3 regions of the Kitasatospora sp. NPDC051853 genome follow, and region 1 is predicted to be linked to each of the others. Evidence: riboswitches for the same ligand, from Rfam matches in the RefSeq annotation. Region 1 holds a riboswitch; each other region holds the start of a gene.

What was found. Region 1 has a riboswitch for S-adenosylmethionine ahead of ACIA8O_RS06090 (aminotransferase class V-fold PLP-dependent enzyme). Riboswitches for the same ligand answer to the same signal wherever they lie in the genome.
Region 2: it holds a riboswitch for S-adenosylmethionine, as region 1 does, so the genes downstream of both, thrC (threonine synthase) here and ACIA8O_RS06090 (aminotransferase class V-fold PLP-dependent enzyme) in region 1, are expected to answer to the same signal.
Region 3: it holds a riboswitch for S-adenosylmethionine, as region 1 does, so the genes downstream of both, ACIA8O_RS01890 (IclR family transcriptional regulator) here and ACIA8O_RS06090 (aminotransferase class V-fold PLP-dependent enzyme) in region 1, are expected to answer to the same signal.

What each region holds. Positions count from the first base shown of each region.
Region 1 covers NZ_JBITBY010000002.1:286,264-289,527, reverse strand. Annotated here, with positions in the region: gene trpD (anthranilate phosphoribosyltransferase) at 1-875, shown strand, start outside; SAM riboswitch class IV at 988-1,105, shown strand; gene ACIA8O_RS06090 (aminotransferase class V-fold PLP-dependent enzyme) at 1,159-2,520, shown strand; gene ACIA8O_RS06085 (Lrp/AsnC family transcriptional regulator) at 2,683-2,961, opposite strand; gene ACIA8O_RS06080 (rhomboid family intramembrane serine protease) at 2,958-3,264, opposite strand, start outside.
Region 2 covers NZ_JBITBY010000008.1:87,881-91,144, forward strand. Annotated here, with positions in the region: gene ACIA8O_RS23105 (glucosyl-3-phosphoglycerate synthase) at 1-944, opposite strand, end outside; SAM riboswitch class I at 1,122-1,259, shown strand; gene thrC (threonine synthase) at 1,277-2,557, shown strand; gene ACIA8O_RS23115 (MoaD/ThiS family protein) at 2,590-2,868, shown strand.
Region 3 covers NZ_JBITBY010000001.1:432,077-435,340, reverse strand. Annotated here, with positions in the region: gene ACIA8O_RS01895 (S1 family peptidase) at 54-950, opposite strand; gene ACIA8O_RS01890 (IclR family transcriptional regulator) at 1,240-1,953, opposite strand; SAM riboswitch class I at 2,147-2,289, opposite strand; gene ACIA8O_RS01885 (cholesterol oxidase substrate-binding domain-containing protein) at 2,410-3,264, shown strand, end outside.

The DNA of each region.
Region 1 (3,264 bases):
CCGTCGACGAGATCGCCGGCCTGGTCGACTCGATGTACGCCCACGCCGTCCAACTCACGATCCCCGGACCGGCGGTGGACATCGTCGGCACCGGCGGCGACCGCGCCAAGACGGTGAACATCTCCACCATGTCGGCCATCGTGGCCGCGGCCGCCGGCGCCAAGGTGGTGAAGCACGGCAACCGCGCCGCCTCCTCCGCGAGCGGCGCCACCGACGTGCTGGAGCAGCTCGGCGTCAGCCCGGAGGTCCCGCCGTACCGGGTGGCCGAGATCGCCGAGGAGGTCGGCCTGACCTTCTGCCCGGCCCCGGTCTTCCACCCCGCGATGCGGCACGCGGCCCCGGCCCGCCGTGACCTCGGGGTGCCGACCGCCTTCAACATCCTCGGCCCGCTGACCAACCCGGCCCGGGTGACCGCTCACGCGATCGGCTGCTTCGACACCCGCCTCGCCGGGCTGATCGCCGGCGTGCTGGCCCGCCGCGGCGCCAGCGCGCTGGTCTTCCGGGGTGACGACGGCCTGGACGAGCTGACCATCTCCACCACCTCGCACGTCTGGACGGTGAAGGACGGTCAGGTCACCGAGACCACCTTCGACCCGCGCGAGGTCGGCATCGAGCTGGTCGGCATCGAGGCGCTGCGCGGTGGCGACCCGGCCTTCAATGCGGCGGTGGTCCGCCGCCTGCTGGCGGGCGAGCACGGCCCGGTCCGGGACGCGGTGCTGCTCAACTCCGCCGCCGCCCTGACCGCCCTGGACCTCACCGACGCCCCGCTCGCGGAGCAGCTGAAGGCCGGGATGGCCCGGGCCGCCGAGGCCATCGACTCGGGTGCCGCGGAGACCCTGCTGAAGAACTGGGCGGACGCCACCGTCCGTTCCTGACGGGTGAGTTGGAGGCCCGGGCCACGGCCCGGGCCTTCCGCACGTCCGGGTGCGTCCAGATAGTGGAAGCCTGTTTGACCACTCCTCGGAAGCCGCTCTAGAGTTCACGACAGGTCATGAGTGACAGCGACAAGCCCCAGCTTGCTGTCCGGCAACCCTCCGTCCGTGGCGGGGTGCCCTGGGTGAGGACCGGGCACTGCGGCGATCCGTCCGCAGCGCAAGCGCGGACGTCGGCGGCACAGCTGCACCCCGAGGTCCCGGACCTTCAGAGGAGTGCACCCCCATGTCCGTCGCCACCTTCACCTGCGCCCCGCTCCCCGTCCTCGGCCACGACGTCCAGGTCCCGCTGGCCTCCGGCGAGAAGGTCACCTACGCCGCCCTCGACTACGCGGCCAGCTCCCCGGCCCTCCAGCGGGTCTGGGACGACGTCGCCGCCTACGCCCCGTACTACGGCTCGGTGCACCGCGGCGCCGGCTACCTCTCCCAGCTCTCCACCGACCTGTTCGAGCAGAGCCGCCGCACCGTCGAGGAGTTCCTCGACCTGCGCGAGGGCGACCAGGTGGTCTTCACCCGCGCCACCACCGACTCGCTCAACCTGCTGGCCTCCGCCGTCCCGGCCGGCACCGAGGTCTTCGCCTTCGAGACCGAGCACCACGCCTCGCTGCTGCCCTGGGCGCACAACGGCCTGAAGGTCACCTACCTGCGCGCCCCCGGCTCGCACGCCGAGGCGGTCGAGGCCTTCGAACTGGCCCTCCGCCGGCAGCCCGCCGAGCACCGCCTGCTCTGCGTCACCGGCGCCTCCAACGTCACCGGCGAGCTCTGGCCGATCGCCGAACTCACCGAGGTCGCCCACCGCCACGGCGCCCGGGTAGTCCTGGACGCCGCCCAGCTGGCCCCGCACCACCGGGTCTCGGTCCGCGAGCTGGACGTCGACTGGATCGCCTTCTCCGGCCACAAGCTCTACGCCCCCTTCGGCGCCGGCGTCCTGGCCGGGCGCGCCGACTGGCTGGACGCGGCCGAGCCGTACCTGGCCGGCGGCGGCGCCAGCCGCACCGTCGCCCGCGAGGCGGACGGCTCCGTCGCCGTCGAGTGGCAGACCGGCCCGGCCCGCCACGAGGCCGGCTCCCCGAACGTGATCGGCGCCTACGCCATCGCCTCCGCCTGCCGGGCCCTGACCGAGGCCGGCTTCGACGCGCTGGAGGCCCGCGAGCAGGAGCTGATCGCCCGTCTGAAGGCCGGTCTGGCCGGGATCCCCGAGGTCCGGGTGCTCAGCCTGTTCGGCGAGGACGCCGCGCGGGTGGGCGTGCTCTCCTTCGTGGTGCAGGGCTGGAACAGCTCGCACTTCTCCGCCGCGCTGTCCGCGGAGTACGGCATCGGCGTCCGCGACGGCCTGTTCTGCGCGCACCCGCTGGTGCGGACCCTGCTCGGCGGCGAGGAGGCCGCGCCCTCCGAGTGCGGCGCCCCCGAGCCGTCGCTGCCGGGCGAGCGCAGCCTCAACGCCATCCGCGTCTCCTTCGGCGCCGGCACCCCGGACGAGCACCTGGACCGCTTCCTGGCGGCCGTCCGGGAGCTCGTCTCCGACGGGGCGGCCTGGACCTACCGCAACGAGGGCGGCCGCTGCGTCGCCGACTCCCGTCGCGGCTGAGGCAGGACGCCCGGCAGGGCAGCACCCCAGGGGCGCGGGGAACTGCGCGCGGGGGAACGGCAGCACGTGCAACCGGCTGACGTGCCCTCAGTTGCAGGTGGGCCGCCTTCCGATTCGCGCAGTTCCTCGCGCCCCTGGGGCCTACGGCCCCGAGGGCGCGCCCTAGTCGAGGCCGAGGGCGAAGGCGGCTTCGAGGTCGTGCTTGGAGTAGGTGCGGAAGGCGATCTGGGTCTCGGTGTGCTCGACGCCGGGGATCTTGTTGACGCGGGCCGGGATGACGGCGGCGAGGTCGTCGTGGTGGCGGACCCGGACCATGGCGACGAGGTCGTAGCCGCCGGTCACGGAGTAGACCTCGCTGACGCCCTCGATGGCCGCGATCTCCTCGGCGATCTCGGGGATCCGGTCGACGCTGGTCCTGATGAGCACGATCGCGGTGATCACTCTGAAGCTCCTGTCCGTTGGTTCCGGGCCAGCGTAACGGCCGCCCAGGTGCCCAGGTACCCGGCGGCGAAACCGATGACGTGGACCGCGTAGGCGACCCCCGTCCCCTCCTGGCGGACCGAGAGCCACTGGAGCAGGAACCAGAGCCCGAGCACCAGCCAGGCCGGGAACCGCAGCGGCAGGAAGAGCAGCGCCGGCACCAGCGTGGTGACCCGGGCCCTCGGGTACAGCCGCAGGTAGGCGCCGAGCACCCCGGCGATCGCCCCCGAGGCCCCGACCAGGGCCCGCACCGACTCGGGGCCG
Region 2 (3,264 bases), on a different contig from region 1:
GGCCGCTCCAGCGCACCGACCGGATGGGTGTGGGCGGTGAACTCCCGGCCGGCCGGGTCCCGGGTGAACTGGGTGAGCAGCGGGCGCACCAGGTCCTGACCGCTCTTCAGCCGGCCGGTCCGGTCCAGCCGCTCCAGCGCGGTGCGGTAGATGGTCGCCGCCATCCGCCCGAGCGCCTGGCCGTCCTGGTGCCGGTGGTGCCGCACCCCGACGTCCACCTGGGCCAGCGCGTCCAGCCCGGCCAGCTCCAGCGCGTCCACCAGCAGGCCGAGCTCCACCCCGTAGCCGGTGGGGAACGGCAGCCGCTCCAGCAGCGACCGGCGGGCCGCGTACTCGCCGCCCAACGGCTGGACGAATCCCGCCAGTTGGGGCCAGTGCAGGTTCAGCAGCGGCCGCGCCACCAGCTCGGTGACCCGGCCGCCGCCGGCCGGTACCACCGCACCGTCCGTCTCCAGCGGGCGGTCGTACATCGCCTTCACCAGGTGGATGGACGGGTCGGTGAGCAGCGGCCCGACGATCCCGGAGACGAAGGCCGGGTCGAACTCGCGCAGGTCCGCGTCCACGAAGCAGACGATCTCCCCGGAGGTGGCCAGCAGCGAGCGCCAGAGCACCTCGCCCTTGCCGGCCACCGCGGGCAGCCGGGGCAGCACCTCGTCCCGGTGCACCACCCGGGCGCCGGCCTCCGCCGCGATCCGGGCCGTCCCGTCGGCCGAGCCGGAGTCCAGCACCACCAGCTCGTCCACCAGCGGCAGACGCTCCATCAGCTCGCGGCGGATCACCCGGACGATGCCGCCGACCGTCGACTCCTCGTCCAGGGCGGGCAGCACCACGCTGATCGTCCCGGCCGGGCCCGCCGCCCGCTTGGCGGTCAGCAGTGCCTCCAACGGCCGCTCGGCCGCGGTCCAGGAGCGCCGGCGCAGCCAGTCGGACACCTCCGGCAGCAACTCCTCGGCAGGGTCGGACGGCTGGGGCTGCTCGGGCACTGTCTCGTCTCCTCGCGCTTCGCATCTCGTACCTCGGACGGCCGGTTCCCGCTCCGGCGCCTTCGGATACAGTCTTCGTACTGCGGTCAGACCTTCGCACGTCGGGGTCGGCCGGAGCGCAGGACCACAACTTCACAGAGCTCATCCAGAGGGACTGAGGGAACGGCCCGTTGACGTCCCGGCAACCTTCTCGCGCGGTCAGGCCCATCTGCGGCCACGGCGGGACAGGTGCCAATTCCGGCCTGTGGCGCGACCGCGTCACGGGGAAGATGAGGAGAGAGGCCTCCGCCACCATGGCTACCGCTGTTTCCGCCGCACCCGCCGTCGACCTCGGCCCCGCCGACCAGCTGTCCTGTCGCGAGTGCGGTACCAAGTTCCCGCTCGGCCCCAGCTTCGCCTGCCTGGAGTGCTTCGGCCCGCTGGAGATCGCCTACGACTTCGGCTCCGCGGACGCCGAGGAGCTGCGCAAGAGGATCGAAGCCGGCCCGGCCTCCATCTGGCGCTACGCCCCGCTGCTGCCCGTCCCGGCCGACGTGGCCTCCAAGCCCAACCTGAACCCGGGCTGGACCCCGCTGGTGAAGGCCGACAACCTCGGCCGCGAGCTCGGCTTCACCGCCCAGCTGCACGTCAAGGACGACTCGGGCAACCCGACCCACTCCTTCAAGGACCGCGTGGTGGCCTGCGCCATCGAGGCGGCGCGCGCCTTCAACTTCACCACCCTGTCCTGCTCCTCCACCGGCAACCTGGCCGGTGCGGTGGGCGCCGCGGCCGCCCGGGCCGGCTTCAAGTCCTGCGTCTTCATCCCGCACGACCTGGAGCAGGGCAAGGTCGTGATGGCCGGTGTCTACGGCGGCGAGCTGGTCGGCATCGAGGGCAACTACGACGACGTGAACCGCTTCTGCTCCGAGCTGATCGGCGACCCGGCCGGCGAGGGCTGGGGCTTCGTCAACGTCAACCTCCGTCCGTACTACGGCGAGGGCTCCAAGACCCTGGCGTACGAGATCTGCGAGCAGCTCGGCTGGCGCCTGCCGGAGCAGATCGTCATCCCGATCGCCTCGGGCTCCCAGCTCACCAAGATCGACAAGGGCCTGCAGGAGCTGATCAAGCTCGGCCTGGTCGAGGACAAGCCCTACAAGATCTTCGGCGCCCAGGCCGAGGGCTGCTCCCCGGTCTCCGCCGCGTTCAAGGCCGGCCGTGACGTGATCAAGCCGGTCAAGCCGGACACCATCGCCAAGTCGCTGGCGATCGGCAACCCGGCCGACGGCCCGTACGTGCTGGACATCGCCCGCCGCACCGGCGGCGCGGTCGAGGACGTCACCGACGCCGAGGTGGTCGAGGCCATCAAGCTGCTGGCCCGCACCGAGGGCATCTTCGCCGAGACCGCGGGCGGCGTGACCATCGGCGTGCTGAAGAAGCTGGTGGAGACCGGGCAGCTCGACCCGGCCAAGGAGACCGTGGCGATCAACACCGGTGACGGCCTGAAGACCCTGGACGCCGTCGCCGACGCCGGTCTGACCGCCACCATCCGCCCGACCCTGGAGTCCTTCCGGGCCGCGGGCCTGGCCTCCGCCTGATCCCCCCTCAGCACTGGTTTAGGAGTACCCCCATGAGCGCTACCGTCCGCATCCCGACCATCCTGCGCACCTACACCGGCGGCGCCGCCGAGGTGACCGCCGAGGGCGCCACCCTGGCTGCCGTGATCGCCGACCTGGACGCCAACCACGCCGGCATCGCCGCCCGGGTGCTGGACGACGCCGGCAAGCTGCGCCGCTTCGTGAACGTCTACGTGAACGACGACGACGTGCGCTTCGCCGAGGGCCTGGAGACCGAGATCAAGGACGGCACCAGCATCTCGATCATTCCGGCCGTGGCCGGGGGCTGCTGAACCGGCAGACGGCCGACGGGCGCAATCGACGGGCCGCCACCGCGACCGGAACGAATGATTCCGGTCATTCGGTGGCGGCCCGCCGCGCGCCGCGGTGAAATTCCGTCAGGTGGCAGACGGTAGAGTGCGGATTCGGATCGGATGTTTCGAATCCGGCCCGGCGGTACGGCTGGGTCGTGCACGCAGGGCCCGTCCGTCCGTTGAGACGTGGGGCGGTCGCGCTGAGACGGGAACTGACAGGCCAGCGTCAGGAATCTGACGGAGTTTTATCCCGTTAGGTCCGCTATGCCCGGAGCGAATAGCCACTCCCTGAGGCATTCCTCCCGTCACATCCCTTTCGTCACACGGCGAATTCGGCGAAGTTGACCCTGTTGCAGAGGGCGTCTGTCCGGATAC
Region 3 (3,264 bases), on a different contig from region 1:
TACGGCCGAGCAGGCCGGGGGCACGCGCCCCCGGCCCGCCGGATCGGGGACCGTCAGTAGACGTTGACCCCGTACTTCGCGAGCGCCTCGTTCACCGGCTGGAAGAAGGTCGTGCCGCCGGTGCGGCAGTCGCCGCTGCCGCCCGAGGTGATGCCGAGCGCCTTGGTCCCGTCGTACAGCGGGCCACCCGAGTCGCCGGGCTCGGCGCAGACGTTGGTCTGGATCATCCCCTTGACGGTGCCGCCGCCGGAGTAGTGCACGGTGGCGTTCAGCCCGGTGACGGTGCCGCCGTGGGTGCCGGTGGTCGAACCGGTGCGCTTGACCGACTCGCCGACGTAGGCGTTCGGCGCGGAGGAGAACCCGCCGGAGTGGCTCAGCGAGCCGTTGTCGTAGCGGACCAGCGCGTAGTCGTTGCCCGGGAAGCTGGAGTTGGCCGTGGCCCCGATCAGGGTGCTCTGCGCGGAGCTGGTGTACCAGGTCTTCACCACGTTCCCGCAGTGACCGGCCGTCAGGAAGTAGTAGCTGCCGCCGCTCACCACGTTGAAGCCGAGCGAACAGCGGTACCCCGCGCCGTAGATGGCATCCCCGGCCGCGAGCAGGGGCTTGAAGACGCCGGGGGCGCGCTCGATCCTGAGCGATCCGCCGTCGGTGCCCGCGGCCTTCCTGATCCTGGCCAGGGCGGCCGGGGAGACGGTGCTGTCGGCCGTCACGACCACGCGGTCGGCCGCCGCGTCGACGTACCAGGCGGTGCCGCCGACATCGGCGCCGAGCACGGCCTCGCCCACCGCGGCGAGCCTGGCCGGGCCGAAGGACTGGACGGGCGACGCGGCCGCGGCCGGCACGGCGGCCGCGGTGGCGGCCGCGGCGGACAGCAGGGCGACGGCCGCGGTGAGCATCCGGGTACGGAGACCGCCGGTACGGCCGTGGGGGGTGGTGCGCTCGATCCTCACTGATTCTCCTCCTGGGAGTGAGAGGCCCCTGAGGGTTGGGGGGCCGTGAGGCGCAGTCAGGCCGCACGCAGACGTCCGCGGCCGTTCGGTGAACGGCCACGGCTGATCTGCTCCTGACAGGCGCTGACCGGAAGTATCAGCAGCGTCCCGACCCCGCACAAGACTCCCGACCCGAACCTGGAAGTCCGCTGACAGTCCGTCCGATCGCCTTGACGACCCCGCAGATCACTGCCCGGGACGAGGGTCACTGCCCAGGGCGGGGGGCACTGCTCAAGGCCGGGGTCACTGCTCAGGCCTGCCGGACGGCCTCCGTCAGACGGTCGGCCGCCTCCACCACGGCCTGCGCCAGCCGGGCACCCGGGTGGCGGCTGAGCCGCTCGATCGGGCCGGAGACGGTGACGGCCGCCACCACCCGGTTGGACGGGCCGCGCACCGGCGCGGAGACCGAGGCGACCCCGAGCTCGCGCTCCCCGACGGCCTGCGCCCAGCCGCGCCGCCGCACCCCGCTCAGCGCGGTGGCGGTGAAGCTGGCGCCCTGGAGGCCCCGGTGCAGCCGCTCCGGCTCCTCCCAGGCCAGCAGGATCTGGGCCGCGGCCCCGACCCGCATCGGGAGGGTGACCCCGACCGGGACGGTGTCGCGCAGGCCGGAGAGCCGTTCGGCGGCGGCCACGCAGATCCGCATCTCGCCCTGGCGCCGGTAGAGCTGGGCGCTCTCCCCGGTGACGTCGCGCAGCTGTGCCAGCACCGGCCCGGCCGCCGCCAGCAGGCGGTCCTCACCGGCCGCCGCCGACAGTTCGCCGATCCGGGCGCCGAGGGTGAACCGGCCCTCGATGTCGCGCGCGACCAGCCGGTGCTGCTCCAGCGCGACGGCCAGCCGGTGCGCGGTCGGCCGGGCCAGGCCGGTGGCGGCGACCAGCCCGGCCAGGGTGGTCGGGCCGGCCTCCAGGGTGCCGAGGATCGAGGTGACCTTGTCGAGGACGCCGACGCCGCTGATGGTTTCCATGGGTGTACTCCGTCTCAGATCCGCGGACGGCGGGTGGGTCCGCCCGCGGGGGCTCCGTGCGGGGAGCCGGGGGTGGTCAGCGAGGGAAGGCCGCAGAAGTGGGCCGAATGCCTGCGCCGGACACGAAACGGGTACGCGAAAGCGCCGGGGCGGGAAGCGCCCGGGCGAAGGACAGCACAGAGAGCACCGTGTCTCCTCATCTTTCCCGCGCCACAGTGGCGACAGGCCGGAGTTGGCACTGCTCCCGCACGGCACGGCGCGTACTTCGGACGCCGGGTCGAACGGGGAGTTGCCGGGGCTTCGTAGGGCCGGTCCCTCCACCCCTCTGGATGATTCGCGAGGAACCATATCAAGTCGTGGCGGCGCCGTGACCAACCTCCCCCCACCTCGTCCGGAACCGCCCCACCGGGGGCCGAAACCGGCCCGCCGGGTGATCCACATTGGTAGCGTCGCCGCGTGACAGACCAACGAGCAGGGCAACAACAGCACGGGAAGCACGGACTGACGCGCCGTCAGACGCTCGCCGCGGCCCTCGGCACGGCCGGGGCGGCCTGGCTGCTGCGCGGCACCGTCGGGCCGGACAGCGCGCGAGCCGTCGGCACGGCCCCCACCGGCCTCCCCGGCGGGCTGGTCCCGTACCAGCGGGTGTTCGAGAACTGGGCCGGGGAGGTCCGCACCGACCCGCTCTGGGTCTGCGAACCCGCCACCCCCCAGCAGGTCGCCGAGCTCGCCGACTGGGCCCGCGCCAACGGCTGGCGGCTTCGGCCGCAGGGCCACCGGCACGGCTGGGCCCCGCTCACCGTCGCCCCGGGCACCCCGTCCTCGGCCCGCGTCCTGCTGCTCGACACCACCCGCCACCTCACCGCGATCACCCTGACCGGCACCCAGGTCGCGGGCGCCCCGACCGTCCGGGTGCAGACCGGCGCCGCGATGGAGGACCTGCTGGCCCGCCTCGCCGAGCAGGGCCTCGGCGTCACCGCCTGCCCCGCCCCCGGCGACCTCACCGTCGGCGGCGTGCTCGCCATCGGCGGCCACGGCACCGCCGTCCCGGCCGCCGGCGAGACCCCGCCCGCCGGCCACGGCTACGGCTCGCTCTCCAACCAGGTGGTCTCGCTCACCGCCGTGGTCTGGGAGGAGTCCTCGGGCCGGTACGTGCTGCGCGAGTTCGACCGCACCGAGGCGGAGGCCGGCGCGCTGCTGGTCCAGCTCGGCCGGGCCTTCCTCACCGAGGCGGTGCTCCGGGTCGGCGCCGACCGGCCGCTGCGCTGCGTCAGCCGGGTCGACGTCCCGGCCTCCGAGCTCTTCGCCGCC